2 regions of the Paenibacillus phoenicis genome follow, and region 2 is predicted to be linked to the other one. Evidence: predicted binding sites of a transcription regulator. Region 2 holds the regulator's gene; the other holds the start of a gene.
The links. The regulator CtsR, encoded in region 2, represses protease genes until heat stress. The targets are predictions, from matches to a motif close to ATGGTCAATAAAGGTCAAACA.
Positions count from the first base shown of each region.

Region 1: the regulator CtsR is predicted to act here: its motif matches at 3,588-3,608, upstream of clpP (ATP-dependent Clp endopeptidase proteolytic subunit ClpP).

Region 1 covers NZ_JAYERP010000001.1:3,967,843-3,979,535, forward strand. The annotation lists gene U9M73_RS18865 (LacI family DNA-binding transcriptional regulator) at 1-598, shown strand, start outside; gene ade (adenine deaminase) at 682-2,472, opposite strand; gene clpP (ATP-dependent Clp endopeptidase proteolytic subunit ClpP) at 2,853-3,449, opposite strand; tRNA gene U9M73_RS18880 (tRNA-Arg) at 3,674-3,748, opposite strand; gene U9M73_RS18885 (LacI family DNA-binding transcriptional regulator) at 3,897-4,901, shown strand; gene U9M73_RS18890 (ABC transporter permease) at 5,022-5,978, shown strand; gene U9M73_RS18895 (carbohydrate ABC transporter permease) at 5,995-6,882, shown strand; gene U9M73_RS18900 (type 2 periplasmic-binding domain-containing protein) at 6,961-8,604, shown strand; gene U9M73_RS18905 (glycoside hydrolase family 30 protein) at 8,639-9,985, shown strand; gene U9M73_RS18910 (sugar-binding transcriptional regulator) at 10,321-11,370, shown strand; gene gap (type I glyceraldehyde-3-phosphate dehydrogenase) at 11,441-11,693, shown strand, end outside.
Region 2 covers NZ_JAYERP010000001.1:3,119,382-3,131,074, reverse strand. The annotation lists rRNA gene U9M73_RS15010 (23S ribosomal RNA) at 1-351, shown strand, start outside; rRNA gene rrf (5S ribosomal RNA) at 491-607, shown strand; gene U9M73_RS15000 (CtsR family transcriptional regulator) at 1,364-1,822, shown strand; gene mcsA (protein-arginine kinase activator protein McsA) at 1,894-2,418, shown strand; gene mcsB (protein-arginine kinase McsB) at 2,431-3,489, shown strand; gene clpC (ATP-dependent protease ATP-binding subunit ClpC) at 3,523-5,967, shown strand; gene radA (DNA repair protein RadA) at 6,205-7,572, shown strand; gene disA (DNA integrity scanning diadenylate cyclase DisA) at 7,586-8,662, shown strand; gene pssA (CDP-diacylglycerol--serine O-phosphatidyltransferase) at 8,713-9,447, shown strand; gene U9M73_RS14965 (nucleoside triphosphate pyrophosphohydrolase family protein) at 9,571-9,966, opposite strand; gene U9M73_RS14960 (PIN/TRAM domain-containing protein) at 10,169-11,257, shown strand; gene ispD (2-C-methyl-D-erythritol 4-phosphate cytidylyltransferase) at 11,330-11,693, shown strand, end outside.

The DNA of each region.
Region 1 (11,693 bases), 850 kb from region 2:
GATTCCTTTGGTCGTGCTGAACCGGAATGCGGGTGACTCGACCATCGTTAATTTCGTGTCCAATGACCGGGCAGGAGCTTACGAGTTGACGCAATACTTGGCGGGCCGTGGGCATACACGCATTGGCCTGGTGGAGGGGATCGCCGGCTACAAGTCGACGCAGGAGCGCAAGGAAGGGTATTTGCGAGCCATGAAGGATGCTGGCCTGGCGGTAAGGGAGGAATGGCTCGTCGAGGGCCGCTACGACGTGGAGAGCGGTTATCTGGCGATGCACCGGTTGCTGGCGCTGCCGGAGCGGCCAACTGCGGTGTTCTGCTGCAACGACGACATGGCCATCGGTGCGATGAAGGCCGCGGCGGAGGCGGGATTGCGGATTCCGGCGGACGTCTCGGTCGTTGGCTTTGACGACATCGGCTTCTCGCACTATACGAATCCGCCGCTGACAACGGTGAAGCGGCCCATTGAGCAACTCAGCCGGATGGGCGCGCGCAAAATCCTCGAGCTGATCGAGGGGCCGCCGGCCGGCGGGGAGCTAGTTCTGCTGGATACGAAGCTGGTTCGGCGTGAGTCGGTGGAAGAGCTGCACCCTCATTTGTAGGTGCGAGCGACTCCGGTATGGAGTAAAACAAAACCCGCCAGAAAGGGTTCACTTTCTCGGCGGGTTATTTACATGCATGCGGCTTAACCGACTTCCACGGGCACGAGCTTGAACTCGTTCACGTCCGCTAGACCGCGGTTGGTGATACGCAGCTCCGGAATGACCGGCAAGGCAATCAGAGAAAACGTCATGAACGGCGCGTTCAGTTGGCAGCCGAGCTGCTTCCAGGCGGCTTCGAGCTCTTTCACCTGGGCGACCACCGTCTCCAGCGGCTGGTCGGACATCAGACCGGCGATGGCCATCGGCACGGCGGCGAGCACTTGGCCATCCAGGACAGCGATCATGCCGCCGCCCAGCTTCGCCAGCTCATTCGCAGCAAACGCCATGTCCTCGGGATTCGTACCCATGACGATGAGATTGTGACTGTCATGCGCAACGGTAGAGGCTACAGCCCCCTGCTTGAGTCCAAAGCCGCGCGCGAAGGCGAGGGACAGCTCGCCGGAACCGCGGTGGCGGTCGATGCAGGCCAGTGTGGCGATGTCCTGCTCGACGGCCGGACGCACGACTCCCTTCCCGTCAACCGGAACGGTTGCCGTTCCCTTCGCCGTGCGGGCGCTGTTCTCGATCACGTCGACGACGTGGATCGTCGTTTCCGTCTTGGCGCTGGCGCTGCGGTAGAGGAAATCGTCGGCGGTCAGCGGACGCGCCAATTTCACCGAAGCGCGCGCCTGCGCCGGGTACGGGTACGCCGGGAACGGGACGCGGAGCTGCCCGGCGTCGTAGGCGACCTTGCCGTCGGCGATCACGGTCGACGGCTCCATCCGCCGCAGGTCGCCGATCAGCAGCAGGTCCGCGCATTTGCCCGGCGCAATGCCGCCCACGTCGCCGTCGACCTTGAAGTACCGCGCCGTATTGATGGTTCCCATCTGGATCGCGGTAACCTGATCGACGCCCTCTTCAATCGCCCGGCGCACGACATGGTTCATGTGGCCTTGCTCAATCAAGGTTTGCGGATACACATCGTCGGTGACGAGCATAATGTTCGAGGTATTCACCTTATCTTCGGTGACCACCTTGATCACTTCCTTGACGTCATGCCATGCTGAGCCCTCGCGGATCATCAGGTGCATCCCGAGGCGCAGCTTGGCGAGCCCTTGCTCCCGGGTTACGGTCTCATGACAGGAAGTCACACCCGAGGCCAGGTAGGCCTGAAGCATGCGCTCGTCGTCACTCGGAAAATGTCCGGTGACGGTTTTGCCTGCTTCCATTGTGGCTTGGATTTCGCCGAGCATTTTCGGGTCTCCGTATACGACGCCGGGGAAGTTCATGACCTCGCCCAGCCCCTCGACGCCGTCCCAGGTCATCCCGTCGGCGATATCGCGGGTGTCCAGCGACGCTCCGGCATCCTCCAAATGATCGGTGGCCGGTACACAGGAAGGGAATGTAGTATACACCTTAAGCGGCAATCCTTGGCCCTCCTCATGCATCCAGCGCACGCCCTCCGCTCCAAACACGTTGGCGATTTCATGCGGGTCCATAAAAATACCGGTCGTTCCTTTGGGAAGCGCAGCCTTGGCGAACTCAGCCACCGACAGCATGGTGCTCTCCACGTGCATATGCCCGTCCAGGAGCCCGGGAACGATGTGGCGGCCTGCCGCATCGATCACAACGGTGTTCTCGCCGATCGTGTGCGCGGCGTCCCCTACGAAGGCGATACGCCCTTCGGCAACCGCGACGTCCGTATTCGGCAGCAGCTCTCCGGTATAGACGTTGACTAAGGTGCCGCCCTTAACCACCAAATCGGCTTTGGCTTTGCCCATGGCGACATCCGCCAACGTACGGCTTACTTCATACAATTTTTTTCTTTGTTCCATCTCCCGGTTCGCTCCTTTAAAAAAGTCGTTCAAAAAGTCATCCTTCTAACGCTTACCACCGACCTTATACCCGCCAAAATCACGATGTTGAAAGTATAACGCTTGCCAGAATGCTTATTTACCAAATATCCGCCTGAAAATAAGCACTTGCGTCGAAATAGTGCTTCTCAGCGTCGTTAGAGCCGCGGGCACGCCAATTTTGCCAACATAGCGCTTCTCATCAGCGTTAGAGCAGAAGGGCTATCTCGAGGTGTGTGCCTGTAGCTTGCTATTCTGACCTTTTGAACTCTCTCGTTAAGTTATTTAAAGATAAATATAACAAGAAAGGCCGCTCCTCGAACAGCACTTTCTGTTCGAAGAGCAGCCTTTTCTGTATAGCCTTAAGCTTTGGCCGGATTCACTTTCTCGATGACTTGGTCGATCAAGCCGTATTCCTTCGCTTCTGCCGCGCTCATGAAGTAGTCGCGGTCGGTGTCCTTCTCGATCCGTTCCAGCGGTTGGCCGGTGCGTTCCGAGAGGATTCGGTTCAGTTTATCGCGCATCTTGAGGATACGGCGGGCGCGGATCTCGATGTCCGTCGCTTGACCTTCCGCTCCGCCGAGCGGTTGATGGATCATGATTTCGCTGTTTGGCAGCGCATAACGTTTCCCCGGCGCACCTGCGTTCAACAGGAAGGCGCCCATCGAAGCGGCCAGCCCAACGCAAATCGTGGAGACGTCCGCCTTGATAAATTGCATCGTATCATAAATCGCCATGCCGGCCGTAATGGAACCGCCAGGGCTGTTAATGTATAGGTGGATGTCCTTGGTTGGATCTTCCGCGTCCAGAAACAGCATCTGGGCAATGATGGAGTTGGCAACAACATCGTTTACCTGGGAGCCCAGGAAAATAATCCGGTCTTTGAGCAGACGGGAATAAATGTCATAAGCGCGTTCGCCGCGGTTGCTTTGTTCTACGACCATAGGAATATAACTCACCGATAAAACCTCCTTAAATTTAGGCTGTTCAACTGGAACGCCCCGTCGAATGGAATGGTTTGGGATTCATCGTTTCCATCAATCTAAGAATTGACGGAAATGATGGGGATTAATCTCATCATAAACAATTTATTTGAGAAAGTCAAAGAAAGTCAAACTCAAGGTAATAAAAAAGTCCAGAAGACTTGTGTCACAGGACTTTGAATGTGCAATATATGGCGATATGGCGCGCCCGCGAGGAATCGAACCTCGATCTCAGGCTCCGGAGGCCTACGTCATATCCATTGGACCACGGGCGCAAATTTAGCGAACAAAATAGATTATATGACATTTTGTCTCAAAACGCAAGGTGTAGATCCAAATAAAATAGGGATTGTCATGAAAGCGTTTCTATGATAACTTGAGGAATATATAAAAACGTTTTTATAGACAAGGGTGTAATCAGGGATGGGGAAAGTCACCATTAAGGATGTAGCCAAAGCAGCAGGGGTTTCCATCTCTACGGTATCCAACGCGCTCAACGATGTGGATGTGTTGAATCCGGAGACCAAATCCCATGTGCTGAAGGTCGCCAAGCAGCTCAATTACGTACCGAACTTAAACGGGAAGCAGCTCAAGTCGAAGAAGACGAATATGCTTGGTTTTTTTACGACGAGTGTATCCGGACCTTATTTTTACATTTTGGTGGAGTCGATGGCGCGCGAGAGCGAGCGGCTGGGATACGGTTTGCATGTCATGGTTACCGCCGATAAGCAAACGATTATCAGCAATATCATGGGCCGCCGGGTGGATGGCGTGATCATCTACGAAGAATTGCGGGTCGATGACCAAGATATCGCGATGATGGAGAAGGACAAGATCAAGGCGGTATTTCTGGATCGGGTGATTCAGAAGGAAACGATGGGGACCGTGATTTTTAATTCGTATGCGTCCGCTTATGAAGCGACCAAATACCTGATCAGCCTGGGCCATAAGAAAATCGCCTACATTTCCGGCGTTGATACGATGTACGACAGCGTACAGCGGAAAGAGGGATATCTCGCGGCCTTGCGGGAGCATCAGCTGCCGATTGATGAGGATTTTATTGTGCAGGGGTATTTTGAGGAAGAGAGTACCTACAATGCGATTCGGGCGTTTATTCATAAGCATCCGGGCAAAGTGCCGGACGCGATTCTGGCCGGCAACGATTTGAGCGCCATTGGTTGTATTAAAGCGTTACGTTCGTACGGCCTCGAGGTTCCAAGGGACATCAGCGTCGTAGGGTTTGACGATATTGATATTGCCCAGTATTTTACGCCGCCCCTGACCACGGTTCGCAATCCGATCGCCAGACAAGGGATCTTGGCGGTCAATCATCTGGTGAACATGATTAAGAAGCAGGAGCAGGGGAAGGTGCAGAAGCTGGACGGGGAACTGATCGTGCGAGGCTCAAGTCATGTTCGTTTAAGCTAAGAGAAGCGGAGACGAAGCTGATCTTGAGCTCAGCGGAAAATGTAAGCGGTTAACTACAGGGGTTCTGTTGACGAAAATAAAAACGTTTTTATCCATACGGGATAAAGAGAGGAGCGCAAAATGGCGAAGTCAGCTGCGTCAGCCAAAAAGCCGATGGGATTAAGAATGAAGCAGTTCTTTATCGATTTCGGCAGGCAGTGGGAAATCCAGTCGATGATCTGGCCGGGCATCATTTTTATGATTATTTTTTGCTACATTCCCATCTACGGACTTACGATCGCTTTCAAAAATTATACGGTCATCGATACGTTAAGCTCCGCTCCATGGGTAGGTTTGGACAACTTCAAAATTATCGCCACCGACAAATACTTCTGGGAATCCGTGGTGAATACGCTGGGGATCAGCTTCCTGAAGCTGGCCATCGGTTTTGTGATCCCGATTATTCTCGCGATTATGATCTATGAGGTCGGGATGGGCCGGTTTAAAAAAATCGTGCAGACGATCTCGTACCTGCCGCACTTTTTGTCCTGGATCGTGCTCGGCGGGATGCTCATCACCTGGTTCTCGACCACCGGGATGTTCAACCAGATGCTGCTGGACTTGGGCTTGATCTCGAAGCCTCAGAACATTCTGCTTGATCCGGGCAAGTATTGGTGGATCGCGGTGCTGTCGGATGTTTGGAAAGAGGCGGGCTGGGGAACGATCCTGTACCTCGCCATCATGGCCAAGATCGACCCGACTTATTATGAAGCCGCGAAGATCGACGGGGCGAGCCGGCTCCGGCAAATTTGGAACATCACGCTGCCCAACATGCGGATGATTATTAGCTTGAACCTGATTCTGACCATCAGCGGCCTGCTGGGTTCCAACCTGGACCAGACCTTGGTGCTGATGAATTCTCAGAACCGCGAAAAGGCCGAGGTCATCAACTCCTACGTATACCGGATGGGGATGACGCAAGGGGACTTCTCCTACGCGACTGCCGTCGGACTTGGGGTTTCGGTTGTATCGGTCATTTTGTTGGTGCTGGCGAATAAGGTGACCAGCAAACTCAACGATAATCAATCTGTCCTGTAAGGAAGGAGCAGCAGCCATGAATCGAAAGGTGCTCAAACAGGATCTCGACAGCAGAATCTTTGATACGGCGAATGCTGTGATCCTGATCTTATTTACGATCATTATTGTGATTCCACTCTGGAATGTCATCGTTTCTTCCTTCAGTTCGGGACGAGCTCTTGCCGAAGGAGGGTTTGTCTTCTGGCCTAAAGAGTTTTCTCTGGAGAACTACCAGGCGGTGTTTCGGGACGATACGATTTGGCAGTCGTTCCTGATCTCCGTCCTCAAGACAGTCATCGGCGTTGTGACCCACGTCTTCTTCTGCGCGATGATTGGCTACGGTCTCAGCAAGAACAATGTACGCGGCCGCAAGCTGTACGTGACGATGGGCGTCATTACGATGTTCTTCTCGGGCGGTATGATCCCGACGTACTTACTGATTAAATCCCTGGGGCTGCTGAACAGCTTCTGGGTGTATATCATTCCGGCTTTGTTCAGTTATTACGATGTCGTGATCTTGATGAATTTCTTCCGCAATGTGCCGGATTCCCTGGAGGAATCGGCCAAGATTGACGGTGCCGGCGACTGGAGAATCTTCTTGAAGATCTTTATCCCGTTATCGATGCCGGCCTTGGCTACCATCGCTTTGTTCAACGGGGTAAGTCAGTGGAATGACTTTATGACAACCAAGTTGTACATCACAGATGAATACCTGTACCCGCTGCAAATGAAGCTGTACGAAATCATCGTACAGTCCCAGACCCAATCGATGCAGAACATCGCGGGTTCCGTCGTCATTGAAACGACAACCAAAGGAGTTCAACTCGCAACAATTGTGATTACGACTTTGCCGATTGTTGTGATTTATCCATTGTTACAAAGATACTTCATCTCGGGCATGATGCTGGGGGCGGTGAAGGAGTAACGCATCCGCATGAAACGCTAGGCTTGATGTGCGAGTTGGACTAGCTGTGCTTCTTACAAAAAAAGGAGGGTACAACGAATGCTTAAGTTGAACAAAAGTCTTGCAAGAAAAGGGATGACCGCATGCGCTGCACTGCTCACCGCTGCGCTGATCGTTACCGGCTGCGGCGGCTCCGGCGGCGGTTCGAAGGCCGCAACAGAGGTATCCTTGGAAGATCGGTATACCTTGGACCCGAACACGCCGGCATGGAAGCTGGACAAGAAAGAAGAGCCAACCCAGCTGACCTGGTACGTGAACGCCGATTGGTGGAATACCGATTTCGGCAATGATGTGGTCACGAAGAAGATCAAGGAAGATTTGAATATTGATATCAAATTTATTACCGGCGACGATACCAAGCTGAATACGTTTTTTGCCGGAAGCGACATGCCGGACTTGATTACTGTGTTCGATTCCAATTCGGCCGTTGTGCAGAAGGCTTCTTCCTGGGCCTTGCCGCTGAACGAGCTGGCGGAGAAATACGACCCTTATTTCAACAAAGTCGCCGCGCAAGATACGCTCAACTGGTTTAAGCAAGCGGACGGCAACACGTACGGTTACCCGAACTACTCCAACACGCAGGCCGATTATGACAGCGGTAACATTCCAGCGAAGACGGCTTTTGTGATCCGCAAAGACGTGTACGAAGCGCTGGGTCAGCCTAAGATCGGTACGCCTGAGGAATTCAAAAATGTGATGCAGCAGATTAAAACCCAATTCCCGGATCTGATTCCGTTTGGATTTAACTCAATTGGCGAGGGGACGGGCTCCTTGGGGGATGTGTTCCAAGACTTCCTGGGCGTTCCGCTGGAAACGGAGAACGGCGAGTTCTACAACCGTAATTTGGACGAGGATTATCTGACCTGGCTCAAGACGTTAAATGAAGTGCACCGCGCGGGAAATATCAGTGACGACAGCTTTGCCGATGACGGCCCTGCTTTTGAAGAGAAAGTGAAAGCCGGCAAATACGCCACGATATTGCTGGACGGAACGCCGCAGCAAGGCGGCAACTTGCAAATCTTCGCCACCGCTCATCCGAATCAAGCCTACCTGGCGATCGACGGACCGCAAAGCACGGTGGGCAACACGCCAAAGCTGAACCAATCCGGGATTACCGGCTGGATGATCAGCTTTATCACGAAGCAATGCAAGGACCCGGCGAAGGCGATCCAAATTTTCACGTACCTGTTGGATGAAGAAGGCCAAATGCTGATGAACTACGGCATCGAAGGCGAGACCTACACGAAGAATGCGGACGGAACGGTGCAATTCACACCAGAAGTGAAAGAGCTGCAGCAAAAGGATGCCGATAAATTCAAGAAGGAATACCGCATGGGCGAATTCATGTTCTTTGGCCATGACCGTCACAAAGCGCTCAGCGCCGATGCTTTCCCGGATTCCATCAAGCAAATGCAAGAGTGGGGCAAAGGAAAGCTGTACCCTCACTTCGTCCTTGAAAATATCAACCCGGATGCCGGATCTCCGGAAGCTCGCTCTTTGACGGCGATTAACACCACTTGGAACACGACGATGGTCAGCTTGATCCGCGCCAAGAGCGACGAAGAATTCGAGAGCACGCTCAACAATTACAAGAAGTTCCTTGAGGACAACGGTTGGGATAAAATCGTGCAAATCCGTACGGAGAAAATGAAAGCCAATAAAGAAAAACTCGGCCTCCAGTAAACCGTGGCCATTAATCGAAGTGGAGGGAAACAGCATGCGTGAGCTTGACATTTATTATTCCACTGGAGAAAAATCACTCTTCGTCCGTACAACGGAGGAACAGCTGAGGCCGGCGGATTCCGATGCCGGGGATGTCGAGGTCCGATTAGACGAAAGCGTCAACTATCAGACGATGGATGGGTTTGGAGCGTCTTTTACCGATTCGGCCGCCTATCTGATTCATCAGGTGCTTCCTGAAGAGCAGCGTTCTTCCTTGATGAAGAAGCTGTTTGACCCGGAGGAGGGAATTGGCTTATCCGTGCTGCGCAACCCGATGGGGGCCTCGGATTATGCCCGGTTCTTCTATAGCTACAACGATTTGCCCGAAGGTGAGTCCGATCCGGAAATGCAGCGGTTCTCGATTCGTCACGACGAAGTCGATGTCATTCCGCTCTTAAAAGAAGCGCTGGCCTTAAATCCGTCCATCAAGCTGTTTGGCTCCCCCTGGAGCGCACCGGGATGGATGAAAACCAGCGGTTCAATGATCGGCGGGGAACTGAAGAAGGAGTATTACGAAGCGTACGCGAACTACTTTGTCCGTTATATCGAGTCTTACGCCAAGCACGGTTTATCCATATATGCGGTGACGCCGCAGAACGAACCGCTTTATGTGCCGGGACATTATCCGGGGATGCTGATGACGGCTGAGATGCAGACCGATTTCGTGAAAAATTATCTGAAGCCGGCTTTTGTGAAGCATGGCTTGTCCACGAAGATTTTGGCGTATGACCATAACTGGGATCGGCCGGATTATCCGCTGACTGTGCTGAAGGAAGCGGCCGAAGCGGTCGACGGAGTAGCGTGGCACTGGTATGGAGGGGTAGCCTCGGCGCAAAGCCAAGTGAAGGAGGCCTTCCCGGGCAAAGAGGTTCATTTTACCGAAGGCTCTGGCGGGGAATGGATTCCGGCGTTTGAACCGGCGTTCTCCAATGTTATGCGGACGGGAATCGAGATATTGCGAAATCACAGCCAATCATTGGTGCTCTGGAATATGGCTTTGGATGAGCAAAATGGTCCGACTGTACCAGGCTTTGGCCGCAGCACCTGCCGCGGGATCGTGACAGTGAACCAGCAGACCCGCGAGCTCGAGTATACGCTGGACTACTATGCACTGGCCCATTTCAGCAAAGTGATCCGTCCGAAGGCCGTAAGAATCGCCGCCGAGTCGGGACAGCCTTCGATACGTTCCGTCGCGTTCCGCAATACGGACGATTCGATTGGGGTCGTATTGTTTAATGACGGCGAGCAGGCCTCTGATGTTCGCTTGCGTCTCCGGGGAACCGAGCTGCCGAGTTTCCGGATGGAATCAAAAAGCGCTTTGTCGATCCGACTGACCAATTGAGAAATTGAGAAACGAGGAATAAGTAGACGAGGCTCTCCCTATGCGGGAGGGTCTTTTTTTCTATGAAAACAACCGATCTGCTTTGCCGCCATCCGCAATTTTGCTGAGACACAGCAGGCCTATTTTCGACAACTCTCTGATCCAAATGTCAGGATCTTACGGGATTCTTTGCGCCTAGGGGTATAACTGCTCGGAAGAAAGTAAATGATACGGACGTCAGGCTTGCAACTAAGGAGATTATTGAGTAAAATAACAGTGGGACTTAAAAAGTTATCCCGGGACATTTTAAGGCCAGGAGATGGAGAGAGAAGACGAAGCTTGCAGGAGTGGAAAGCATGCGAAACATATTAGAGATTCAAAAGCAGCTTCTTCCTGATCTCATGGACATTCTCAAGAAAAGGTACACCATACTTCACCAGATCATGTTGTCTGATGTCATTGGCCGTAGAACCTTGGCGAATTCGCTGGACATGACGGAGCGTGTGTTGCGTGCCGAAACAGATCTCCTGAAGGCCCAGGGCCTGATAGAAATCGAGAATATAGGCATGAGAATCAGCGACGCGGGACGGCGATTGCTTGAGGATTTGGAGCCGGTCGTCAAAGAATTGTTTGGCCTCTCCAACTTGGAGGAGACGATCCGTCAGCATTATGGGCTGCGCAAAGTAGTAATTGTACCTGGAGATTGCGAGGCCTCCCCGCTGGTGAAGCGGGAACTGGGGCGAGCAGGTGCCAAAGCGCTGCTTAGTGTAATGCGCGGGGATGAGGTGGTCGCGGTAACCGGCGGCACTACGCTGGCGGAAGTCGCGGATCAGCTGAATCCGCCGCCTAACGTCACGATGAAGCAGAGCTGGTTCGTACCGGCACGCGGGGGTCTTGGCGAGAGCCTGGAAATCCAAGCGAACACGATTGCTTCCGGTATGGCGAAGCGCGTGGGTGCGGGTTATCGTTTGCTGCATGTCCCCGATCTGTTGGGGAAGGAAGCTTACGAGTCGTTGGTACACGATCCGAATATCCAGGATATCGTGGACATGATCCGTCAGGCGCGTATCGTAGTGCACGGGGTCGGAGACGCTATGGAGATGGCGCGCCGGCGCAAGCTGGAGCCAAGCATGGTCGAAGAAATCCGAAGAGAAGGCGCGCTCGCGGAATCATTTGGATATTACTTTAATGAAGACGGCGTCGTCGTGCACAAAATGCTGACCCTAGGCCTGCGTCTCGAGGATATCATGCGAACCGAGACGGTGATCGGCATCGCGGGTGGTAAGAGCAAAGCGAGAGCGATCCATGCCGTATTGCGGTTTGGCCAAGAGGATATCCTAGTGACCGACGAAGCGGCGGCACAAGAGATCGTAAATGAGTTGATCAACGGCTCCGGGAATAAATAGGTTTACTCATGACGGGTTTTATCGGGCCTGTCTTGAATAATAAAAAATCAAACACTGGGAGGAACTATCAATGAGTGTAAAAGTAGGGATTAACGGTTTTGGACGTATTGGACGCCTGGCTTTCCGCCGCATTCAAAACGTTGAAGGTATCGAAGTCGTAGCAATCAATGACCTGACAGATGCAAAAATGTTGGCTCATTTGTTGAAATATGATACAACTCAAGGCCGCTTCGAAGGCGACATCGAAGTACATGATGGATTCTTCAAAGTAAACGGCAAAGAAGTTAAAGTTCTGGCTAACCGCAACCCTGAAGAATTGCCTT
Region 2 (11,693 bases):
AAGGGTTGGGCTGTTCGCCCATTAAAGCGGTACGCGAGCTGGGTTCAGAACGTCGTGAGACAGTTCGGTCCCTATCTGTCGTGGGCGTAGGAAATTTGAGAGGAGCTGTCCTTAGTACGAGAGGACCGGGATGGACGCACCGCTGGTGTACCAGTTGTTCCGCCAGGAGCACAGCTGGGTAGCTAAGTGCGGACGGGATAAGCGCTGAAAGCATCTAAGCGTGAAGCCCCCCTCAAGATGAGATTTCCCCGTATGTAAGACCCCTTGAAGACGACAAGGTTGATAGGCCTGAGGTGGAAGTGCCGTAAGGCATGGAGCTGACAGGTACTAATCGGTCGAGGGCTTATCCAAAAAATAAAATGCAAATCTAGTTTCGTATCCAGTTTTCAAGGATTAAACCTTGAACCGATTTTTAGCTGCACGCCTTTTATAAGGTTTGATCTTTTGCTGAAGCGGAAAGCGCGGAAGTAAAAGCAGCGCAAAAATCATGTTTGGTGGCAATGGCGGAGGGGTTCCACTCGTTCCCATCCCGAACACGACCGTTAAGCCCTCCAGCGCCGATGGTACTTGGACCGAAGGGTCCTGGGAGAGTAGGACGCTGCCAAGCAAAGAAGAAAGAGCACTGCCGATGATCCGGTGGTGCTCTTTTTGTGTTTGACTTGTGCTTGCCCCGAGCTGGAAACCTGCAAAAGTACAGTTTTTTTCGGAGAAATCTCGATTTCTCGGTCAAAGCCTGCAAAAGTGCAGTTATTTTTCTCGATTTAGGTCAATTCGAGCAAATCGGCCCCAAAAGCCTGCACTTTTGCAGGCATTCCAGGCAAAACGGCCACTCCCCCGCAAAATAACTGTATTTTTGCAGGAATCGCCTGAAGATGAAGGACACGCTGTGCTAAAGGCACCAACTGGGCTGTGTTCTCATACGCTTTAGCACGAATATTTTGTAATCGTAAAGTCCACACTGGAACTGAAACTGTAGCCCCTCTTGGCAAATCATCAAATTATGGTATAATGTTTATAAAGTCAAAGAAAGTCAAAGTCAACAGAACAGAACCGGATCACAGTGCGCCCTATAGGTGATTACCTGCATCCGGTGCGATGCTCTTAGGCCATGACAGCGTCCGTTCTTGATGATGCGATGTGCCTCGCGGGCCATGACCAATTCGACGCGACAAGCATCTTATGTCATAGCAAGCGGCCAGCATCCGTTCTTGACGATGATATGTGCTTCTAAGGCCATGATCACAAGCAACCGTTCTTAATGATTGCGATGTGCCTCTAGGCCGAGACGCGCATCCGTTCTTGACGACTTAATGGTGTCAAACCGCAACATGAGATACACGTATGGAATAATGGAGGATGAGTGATGCGTAATATCTCCGATATTATCGAAAAATATCTCAAGAGTATTTTGCATGAAAGTCCTGAGGGGATTATAGAGATTCAACGTAACGAACTTGCCGACCAATTTTCCTGCGTGCCGTCGCAAATAAACTATGTCATCAGCACCCGTTTTACTCTGGAGAAAGGGTACCTGGTCGAGAGCAAGCGCGGCGGTGGCGGTTATGTTCGGATTCGGCGCCTTCAACTGCCGGGACCATCATCGCTGCACACCCACTTGCATGAAACGATTGGGGAAGAGATCGGGCAATCTGCGGCGGAAGGATTGATTTATCGCCTGGAGGAAGCCCGTATTTTGACCCCTCGGGAGGCCGCAATGATGCGCTCGGCGATATCCCGCGATGTGCTGGCAGTGAAACTGCCGTATCGCGACCAGATCCGGGCAAGAATGATGCGAGCGATGTTAATCTCATTGTTGAGTTAACAGCATGATGTAACACAAATACAGGTTTAAGGATCTGCTGTCTTAGTCTATCCCGTAAGGAGGGACGTGCGATGCAATGCCAAGAATGCGGCAAACGCCCGGCAACCTTGCATTTTACGAAAATCGTGAATGGTGAGAAGACGGAGTTTCACTTCTGTGAAACCTGCGCCAGGGAAAAAGGGGAGCTGATTCCCGGCACCTCGGGCGGCTTTTCGATTCATAACCTGCTGTCGGGCTTCCTTGATTTAGGCCCGGCGACCAAAGGTCAGATTTCCGGGCACAGCACACCAGAACATCTGCGCTGCGAAGAATGCGGTATGACGTATTCCCAGTTCAGCAAAATCGGGCGTTTTGGGTGCAGTTCTTGTTACAAATATTTTAATGATCGTCTGGATCCGCTGTTTAAGAAGGTCCACGGCAATACCGTTCATGTCGGGAAGGTGCCGAAACGGATCGGCGGTCATATTCAAGTAAAACGTAAGCTCGATGATCTTCGCCGTGAGCTGCAATACCGGATCCTCCAAGAGGAGTTCGAGGTGGCAGCAGCGCTGCGGGACCAAATTCGCGAGCTTGAGAAGAACTTATCTGCAGAGTAGGAGGGATGTAGGGTGACCAATCTCCGATTTACCGAACAGCCGCTGAGCGAATGGATGAGCCGCAAAGGGAAAGAGTCCGATATCGTTATGAGCAGCCGGGTACGGATCGCCCGCAACATCCTGCACCATCCCTTCCCGATGTTGGCCACCAACACGCAATCGGAAGAGGTGCTGAAGCTTCTGCAGGGGGTTCTAAGCGATAAAGCACTCCAGGCTCACGGCAAGCTATACCCGGTGCTTCTTGCAGACTTGGATGAATTGGATAAACGAGTACTGGTTGAGAAGCATTTGATCAGTCCGAACCTGGCGAATGACTCCAGAAATGGAGCGGTCTTCATCAGCGAAGATGAGAGCCTGAGCATTATGGTGAACGAAGAGGATCATTTGCGCATCCAGTGTTTATATCCGGGGCTCCAGGTCCAAGAGGCTTGGGAAAAAGCGACGGCAATCGACGACATTTTCGAATCCCATGTGGATTATGCCTTCGACGACCGGCGCGGATACTTAACCAGCTGTCCGACGAATGTAGGAACCGGACTTCGTGCTTCGGTCATGATGCATTTGCCGGCACTGGTGCTGACGCAGCAGATCGGGCGGATTTTATCTGCGGTATCGCAGGTCGGCTTAACTGTTCGCGGGATCTACGGCGAAGGCAGCGAAGCGATGGGTAACTTGTTTCAAATCTCAAATCAGATTACACTAGGACAAAGCGAAGCTGAGATCATCGAAAATTTATACGGCGTGGTTCTGCAGATCATTCAGCATGAGAAGACGGCGCGTGAGAAGCTGATCAGCGAATCGCGGCTGCGCATGATGGACCGGGTGATGCGCTCCTACGGGATTTTGTCCCAGGCGTACATCATCGACTCGAAGGAAGCCGCCCAGCGGCTGTCGGATGTCCGGCTCGGCGTTGACTTAGGGTTAATCGAAGGCGTATCAACTCAAGCGCTAAATGAATTGAACGTCATGACGCAGCCCGGTTTTTTGCAGAAGAAATTTAGCAGCAGCATGTCCCCGGGGGAACGGGATATGTACCGCGCCAAACTCATTCGGGAACGAATGGGAAAATAACGGGTAGTACCAACTATGGAGGTGTAGGAGAAGATGATGTTTGGAAGATTTACGGAGCGTGCGCAGAAGGTGTTGGCACTAGCTCAAGAAGAAGCCGTAAGACTCGGACATAACAATATCGGTACAGAACACGTACTGCTCGGCCTGATCCGTGAAGGCGAAGGCATCGCCGCCAAGGCACTGATCGGATTGGGTCTGGGACTTGAGAAAATACAGGATGAAGTGGAAACGCTGATCGGCCGCGGACAAGAGCAACCGACCAATATCGCTTATACACCGCGTGCCAAGAAAGTGATCGAGCTGTCCATGGATGAAGCGCGTAAACTCGGCCATACGTATGTTGGGACAGAGCATATTTTGCTCGGCCTGATTCGTGAAGGGGAAGGCGTAGCGGCCCGCGTCCTGAACAACCTTGGCATCAGCTTGAACAAAGCGCGCCAGCAAGTGCTGCAGCTACTGGGCAGCAGTGAGGCCGTATCCAGCCATCACGGCACCCCAACGAACGTGAATACCCCAACGTTGGACAGCTTGGCCCGCGACTTGACAGCTGCGGCTAAAGAGGGCAATTTGGATCCGGTGATCGGCCGCAGCAAAGAAATCGAACGGGTGATCCAGGTGTTGAGCCGCCGGACGAAGAACAATCCGGTGCTGATCGGGGAACCCGGCGTCGGGAAAACAGCCATCGCTGAAGGTCTCGCGCAAAAGATCATCAACAACGAAATTCCGGAGACGCTGCGTGACAAACGCGTCATGACGTTGGATATGGGCTCCGTCGTTGCGGGGACGAAATACCGCGGTGAGTTTGAGGACCGCTTGAAAAAGATCATGGACGAAATTCGCCAAGCCGGGAATATCATCCTCTTTATCGACGAGCTGCATACGCTGATTGGAGCGGGCGGTGCAGAAGGCGCGATCGACGCTTCGAACATCTTGAAGCCGGCGCTGGCTCGCGGCGAGCTGCAATGCATCGGCGCAACCACGCTGGATGAATACCGGAAATATATTGAAAAAGACGCCGCGCTGGAACGTCGTTTCCAACCGATCACGGTGGATCAGCCGTCGGTCGAAGAAGCGATCCAAATCCTGCACGGGCTGCGTGATCGCTATGAAGCGCACCATCGCGTGAAAATCACCGACGAGGCGATCGAGCAAGCGGTCAAATTGTCCGACCGTTACATCCAAGACCGCTTCCTGCCGGACAAAGCGATCGACCTGATCGACGAGGCGGGGTCTAAAGTAAGGCTCAACTCGTACACGGTACCGCCGAATCTGAAACAGCTGGAAAGCCGCCTGGAGGACATCCGCAAGGAGAAAGACGCGGCGGTGCAAAGCCAGGAATTCGAGAAAGCGGCGGCGCTTCGTGATACAGAACAGAAGATTCGCGAAGAGCTCGACACGACGAAGAACCAATGGAAAGAAAAACAAGGACGCACCGATTCCGAAGTTACGCCGGAGGATATCGCCCAAGTCGTTGCCAGCTGGACGGGAATTCCGGTTAACAAGCTGAAGGAAGAGGAAACCGAACGCTTGCTCAATATGGAGAAAATCCTGCATGAGCGTGTCATCGGGCAAGAGGAAGCCGTGAAGGCGGTCAGCCGGGCGATCCGCCGGGCACGTGCAGGACTCAAGGATCCGAAGCGTCCGATGGGCTCCTTTATCTTCCTGGGTCCAACCGGGGTAGGTAAAACCGAGCTGGCTCGCGCACTTGCCGAAGCGATGTTTGGCGACGAGAACGCCGTGATCCGGATCGACATGTCCGAGTACATGGAGAAACACTCCACAGCCCGTCTCGTTGGCGCACCTCCAGGATATGTCGGATATGAAGAAGGCGGCCAGCTGACCGAGAAAGTGCGCCGCAAACCGTATTCCGTTGTCCTGCTGGACGAAATCGAGAAGGCGCATCCGGAAGTGTTTAATATTCTGCTGCAAGTGCTGGAAGACGGCCGGTTGACCGACTCCAAGGGCCGTGTGGTCGATTTCCGCAACACGCTGATCATCCTGACCTCGAATGTTGGTGCCGAAGCGATCAAACGCAATACGCGGCTCGGTTTCACCGCGGTTCAAGATGCGGGTGCGGATTACGACAACATGAAGGACAAAGTGATGGAAGAGCTGAAGAAGAGCTTCCGTCCGGAGTTCCTGAACCGGATCGACGAAATTATCGTCTTCCATTCGCTCGAGGAAGCGCATATCGGTCAAATCGTCACACTGATGTCCGAAGAACTGCGTAAACGCCTGCGCGAATACGATGTCGACTTTACGCTGACTGATCGGGCGAAGGCGTTCCTGGCGAAGGTGGGCTACGATCCTGCGTATGGCGCACGTCCGCTCCGCCGGGCAATTCAGAAGCATATCGAAGACCGCCTGTCCGAAGAACTGCTGACCGGCAACGTGAAGAAAGGCGACTCGTTGACGATTGACGAAGAAAATGGTGAACTGAAGGTCGAACGTACGGGAACGTTCATCAAAAATGCGTAACTTGTGTAAAAAAATGTAGTTAAATTCTACAAATCCGTAACGTTAAAGCCGATGAAATAAGTGAAAGGCAGCTTCCAAAGCGATGCTTTGGGGCTGCCTTTTTTAAATCCTGCCGCCATGGCGGCCGTGGTCTCATAGCTTTCGATCAAAGCGAAAGGGTGGTAAAATTTTAGTAACCCTAACGATACGGTGTCTGCTAAGTCTGTAAAATATTGCAGAGGCGAGAAGGAGAGATAAATGGTTAAAGTAAAACATAAGTTTTTTTGCTCCGATTGCGGTTATGAATCGCCCAAATGGTATGGAAAATGCCCGGGCTGCGGCGCTTGGAACTCCATGGTAGAAGAAGTGGAGAAACCCGTCAAAACGCAGGGAATGACTTCCGGGATTTTTCATGCGAAAGAAAAGCCGGAATCGATCATAAATATAGAGAGCGGCAAAGAACCGCGAATTCAAACGGGCATCGGGGAATTAAACCGGGTGCTTGGCGGCGGTGTCGTGCCGGGCTCGCTGGTCCTGGTTGGGGGAGATCCCGGTATCGGGAAATCGACCCTGTTGCTGCAGACCTCGCATGAAATGGCGCGCAGCGGCCTGAGAGTCTTGTATATCTCAGGGGAGGAATCCGTCCGCCAGACGAAGTTACGGGCGGAACGGTTGGGAACCTTGTCTGCGGAACTGTTCGTCTTGTGCGAAAGCAGCATGGACGGGATCGAAGAAGCGATCGAACAGGTCAAACCGAATTTCCTGGTGATCGATTCGATCCAGACGGTTTACTTGCCGGAGGTTACCAGCGCTCCCGGAAGTGTATCACAGGTGCGGGAATGTACTGCAAGGTTTATGCGGATTGCCAAAGGGCAAGGCATTGCCACGGTGCTGGTCGGTCACGTGACCAAGGAAGGGGCGATCGCAGGACCGCGTCTGCTGGAGCATATGGTCGATTGCGTGTTGTATTTCGAAGGCGAACGGCATCATTCCTATCGGCTGCTTCGGGCCGTGAAGAACCGCTTTGGTTCGACTAACGAAATTGGCATTTTTGAAATGAACGAATCCGGCCTGGCGGAGGTGGCAAATCCGTCGGAGCTGTTTCTATCCGAACGGCCGCTCGGCGTGGCGGGCTCCACTGTCGTTGCCAGCATGGAGGGGACGCGCCCGATGCTGGTCGAGCTGCAGGCCTTGATTTCAGCCACCCATTTTCCTTCGCCAAGACGGATGGCCACGGGGGTAGACTATCAGCGGATGAACCTGATTATCGCCGTCCTTGAGAAGCGAATGGGGATGTTCCTGCAAAATCAGGACGCTTACGTCAACCTGGCCGGCGGGGTGAAGCTGGATGAACCGGCGGTCGATCTGGCCATCGCGGTAAGTGTAGCTTCAAGCTTCCGCGACATCCCAACGAAGCCGTATGACGTGTTCTTTGGAGAAGTTGGTTTGACCGGCGAAGTGCGGGCAGTTTCCCGGGCGGAGCAACGCGTGAAGGAAGCGGCCAAGCTGGGCTTTAAACGAGTCATTTTGCCGGAGAAGAGCATGAAAGGGTGGAAAGGTCCGCAAGGGATCCAATTAATAGGTGTAAATACCGTTGCAGATGCGCTAGCTGTTGCGTTAGATTAGGGGGCATTAGATGATGAAGGAAACTACCCATGCAGAGAAAATGAACGAATTGCTGAAACTTGTCGCACCGGGAACGGCTTTTCGTGACGGACTCGAAAACGTGTTACGGGCCAAAACCGGTGGTCTGATTGTTGTTGGTTACAGCCCGGAGGTCATGGAAGTCGTTGAGGGCGGCTTCTCCATCAACTGTGATTTCTCGCCGAACTATCTCTATGAGCTGGCCAAAATGGACGGAGCCATTATCCTTAGCGAAGACTTGAAGCGAATCCTGTATGCCAATACTCAACTTATCCCCGACTCCTCGATCGCTTCCTCGGAGACAGGGATCCGGCACCGTACGGCCGAACGGGTGGCCAAACAGACCGGCAAGCTGGTCGTCTCCATCTCCCAGCGCCGGAACATTATCACGCTGTATCAAGGGGGATTACGGTATGCCCTGAAGGAAATCGGCGTGATCCTGACCAAGGCGAACCAAGCGATTCAGACGTTGGAGAAGTACCGCTCCGTTCTGAATCAAGCCTTAACGAACCTGACGGCCTCCGAATTTGAGGAGCTTGTATCCTTGCCAGAGGTGATCAACGTCATTCAACGGGTGGAAATGGTCATCCGGATCAAGATGGAGATCAAACGGTTCATCAACGAATTGGGGACCGAGGGACGTCTGATCAGCATGCAGATGGAGGAACTGGTCAGCAACATGGAGGAAGAGGCTTGGCTGCTGTATAAAGACTATGCCAAAGAAGACTCCGACGAAGCGATCCGAGAAATTATTATGGGGCTGAAACGCTCCACCGACGATGAGCTGCTGGATGATAACCATATCACGAAGCTCTTGGGTTATCCTTCTTCCGCCGCGACTTCGGAGGAGTTGATCTCACCGCGGGGATATCGCGTGTTGAATAAAATTCCCCGTTTGCCCAATGTCATTATTCACAATCTGGTCGAACGGTTTGGCCGCTTACCAAATGTGATGATGGCCAGCATCGAGGAGCTGGATGAAGTCGACGGGATCGGCGAGGTGCGGGCACGCTCCATCAAAGAGGGGCTCAAACGCTTGCAGGAACAGGTGTTCATTGACAGACAAATCTAAATCACCTATCATCAATGAATGGTTCAGGAATATCTACTCGAGGTGAAGAGATGATTACAAAATCCCTTCCGAACCTTTTTACATTAGGTAACTTGGTTCTCGGAATGCTGGCGATTTTGCTGGCAATGGAAGGCCGATTTAGCTTGGCCGCCATTATGGTAATTGTCGCTATGCTGCTCGATGGTTTAGACGGACGGGTCGCCCGTGCGCTGAACGCTCAAAGCGAGTTCGGCAAAGAGCTCGATTCTTTATCGGATCTGATATCATTTGGTTTGGCTCCAGCACTGATTATGTACATGATTTCTTTTCACAGCCTTCCTTCCGGCGTCGCTTGGGCAGTCACGATCATCTTCCCGATGTGCGGGGCGTTGCGGCTGGCCCGGTTTAACGTTCAGAAGGGGGCTCCGGGCTATTTCATCGGGTTGCCGATTCCGGCTGCAGGCGGGGTTCTGGCAACACTGTCGCTGTTTTACCGGGAAATTTCGGCACCATACTTTGTGGTATCCATGATTCTGTTATCGTATTTGATGATTAGCACGGTAAGATATCCGAATTTCAAAAAGATCGGCTTACCAAAGAGAACCATCCTGTATACGCCGCTGGTTGTGATTTTTGCGGTGGTGATCGCCGTCGTATTTCCGGATCAGACAGCCAAGTTGATTTTTATCCCATTGGTCATTTACGCGGCATACGGTCTTCGGCAGAACATCAACCGGCTGCTTCGCCGCAAACATCAGGACGATGAAGACAATGATGCTCAAGAAGCGTATCGTCCCAAACGATGAGAACAACCAAACAACCCCACCAATAAGAAAAAAGGCATGGATCTCCCGCGGGCGGAAAGGATCGATGCCTTTTTGATTTCCTCTTACGATGCATTTTCCCCATTACCTAAGTACAAGATACGCTTACGATAAGTTAAAAAAACCCAGCGTGGCGCATTTTTGCGATTCGCGCTCCACGATCTCTTCCATGTTAATATCCAGCAAATTGCAAAGGGCGGACATATAGAAAAGGTTGCGTCCAAGCTCATTAGTAATGACATCCCGGCAATTTTCGCACAGCTCACCATGGACGTGCTTGGCGATTGTTTCTTTCGCTTGCTGCAAATTCATGCCTGGCTCGAAGTCTTGTTTGGTGGCGTGCAGCTCGATGCAACCGCATTCGGTTACGGATTTGGTCACGGAACGGACGGCAGCGGCGTTGGTTTGTCCCATCTTTGACAAGACATCCAACAGGCTGCGGTGACGGAGCAACAGTTCAGAAACTTGGTCTTGAAAAGACTGTAGGCTTGGTGCGCTCATTTTCCATCCACCTCAATATTATGAATTGAATTCATTATATTCCACCTTTTCCTTCAAGATCAACCTGAAATCCCATCGTTATGGGGTGCATTTGGATTTTCGTTGGTACTTTTTTGGAAAAAAGTGAGGGTCCAGGATTAGGTGCTCTGAAATTGGTTCATACTGGCTAAAGAAGATACTTATTCAGGAGGTGAAGAGAGACGTGCTGAAAAAATACTCGATGATTCTAGCTGGTTTATGCGGGGCCTGGTTCGGTTATACGACCGGCGGCTTGTCCGGTGTGTTACCGGGGGCTGCGAGCGACTGGTTTCGCGAAATGAACCCGATCGCAGCTAATTTGATCTGGGCTGCGGCTGGTGCGCTACTGTTCTTGTTCCTGTTCTCTATGGCTGCAGACGTCGTTTCTTCCAAAGTAAAAACATGGATTGCCGCTTTAACGCGGATCCCGATGAATGAAATGGCTGCCGGTGCGGCCGGTTTGACTGCGGGACTTCTTCTTTCCTTAATGGTCTACCCCCTGCTGTCCTGGCTCGGCACGCTGGAGAGCATGGCGCAATTCGCGGTATCGGCGCTGTTTGGCTACATTGGGCTCTACGTTGGGCTGGCGAAGAAGGAAGAGCTGTCCTCGCTTTGGAAGTCCGGTAAATGGGGGGCTCCCGCTCCGGAAGAGGAGCGCTGGGCAGAGGAACACAAAATTTTGGATACGAGCGTGATTATCGACGGACGAATTGCCGACATCTGTAAAACCGGCTTTATCGAAGGAACGATTGTCATTCCGGAGTTCGTACTGGAGGAGCTTCAGCATATCGCCGATTCCTCGGACTTGCTCAAGCGAAACCGCGGGCGGCGGGGGCTGGATATCCTGAACAAAATCCAGAAAGAGCTGGATGTTAAGGTTATGATTTATGAAGGGGATTTCGAGGAAATCTCCGAGGTGGACAGCAAGCTCGTCAAACTGGCCAAGGTCCTGCAGGGGAAGGTCGTGACGAACGATTTTAACTTGAACAAGGTGTGCGAGCTGCAGGGCGTATCTGTGCTGAACATCAACGATTTGGCCAATGCGGTCAAACCGGTCGTGCTGCCTGGTGAAGAAATTATGGTTCAGGTGATCAAGGACGGCAAGGAGCATGGACAAGGGGTCGCTTACTTGGATGACGGGACGATGATCGTCGTCGAAGGCGGACGCGACTACATTGGCACCATTACGGAGGTGCTGGTGACCAGTGTGCTGCAGACCTCGGCGGGACGAATGATTTTTGCCAAACCAAAACTGTTGGAAAAAGCCCAGTAATTCGGTATGATGGAATTAACTGCGCTGCACTAGCTGCGGTGCGGTTGAATTCAGTTAAAGGTGAGGCAGATCATGATAGGGTTGCAAGCAAGCGGCGATACGGGAGTCATCGTGGTGGCGGCAGGCCGCGGCACACGGATGGGGACGGTGGAAAGCAAGCAGTATCTTCTGCTGGACGGGAAACCGATCTTTATTCATACGCTGGAGGTGTTTCGGCGTCATCCGTTGATCTCGCAAATCGTGCTTGTCACCGGGAAGCAGGATGTGGACCGGTGCCGGTCATGGATTGCCGAATATGGCATAGGCGAACAAATACAAATTATTCCGGGCGGGGCTGAGCGTCAAGACTCGGTGCGCCAAGGCTTGCTGCATCTCAGCACGCCTTGGGTACTGGTGCATGACGGCGTCCGCCCTTTTGTCACGAGTGAGCAGATAA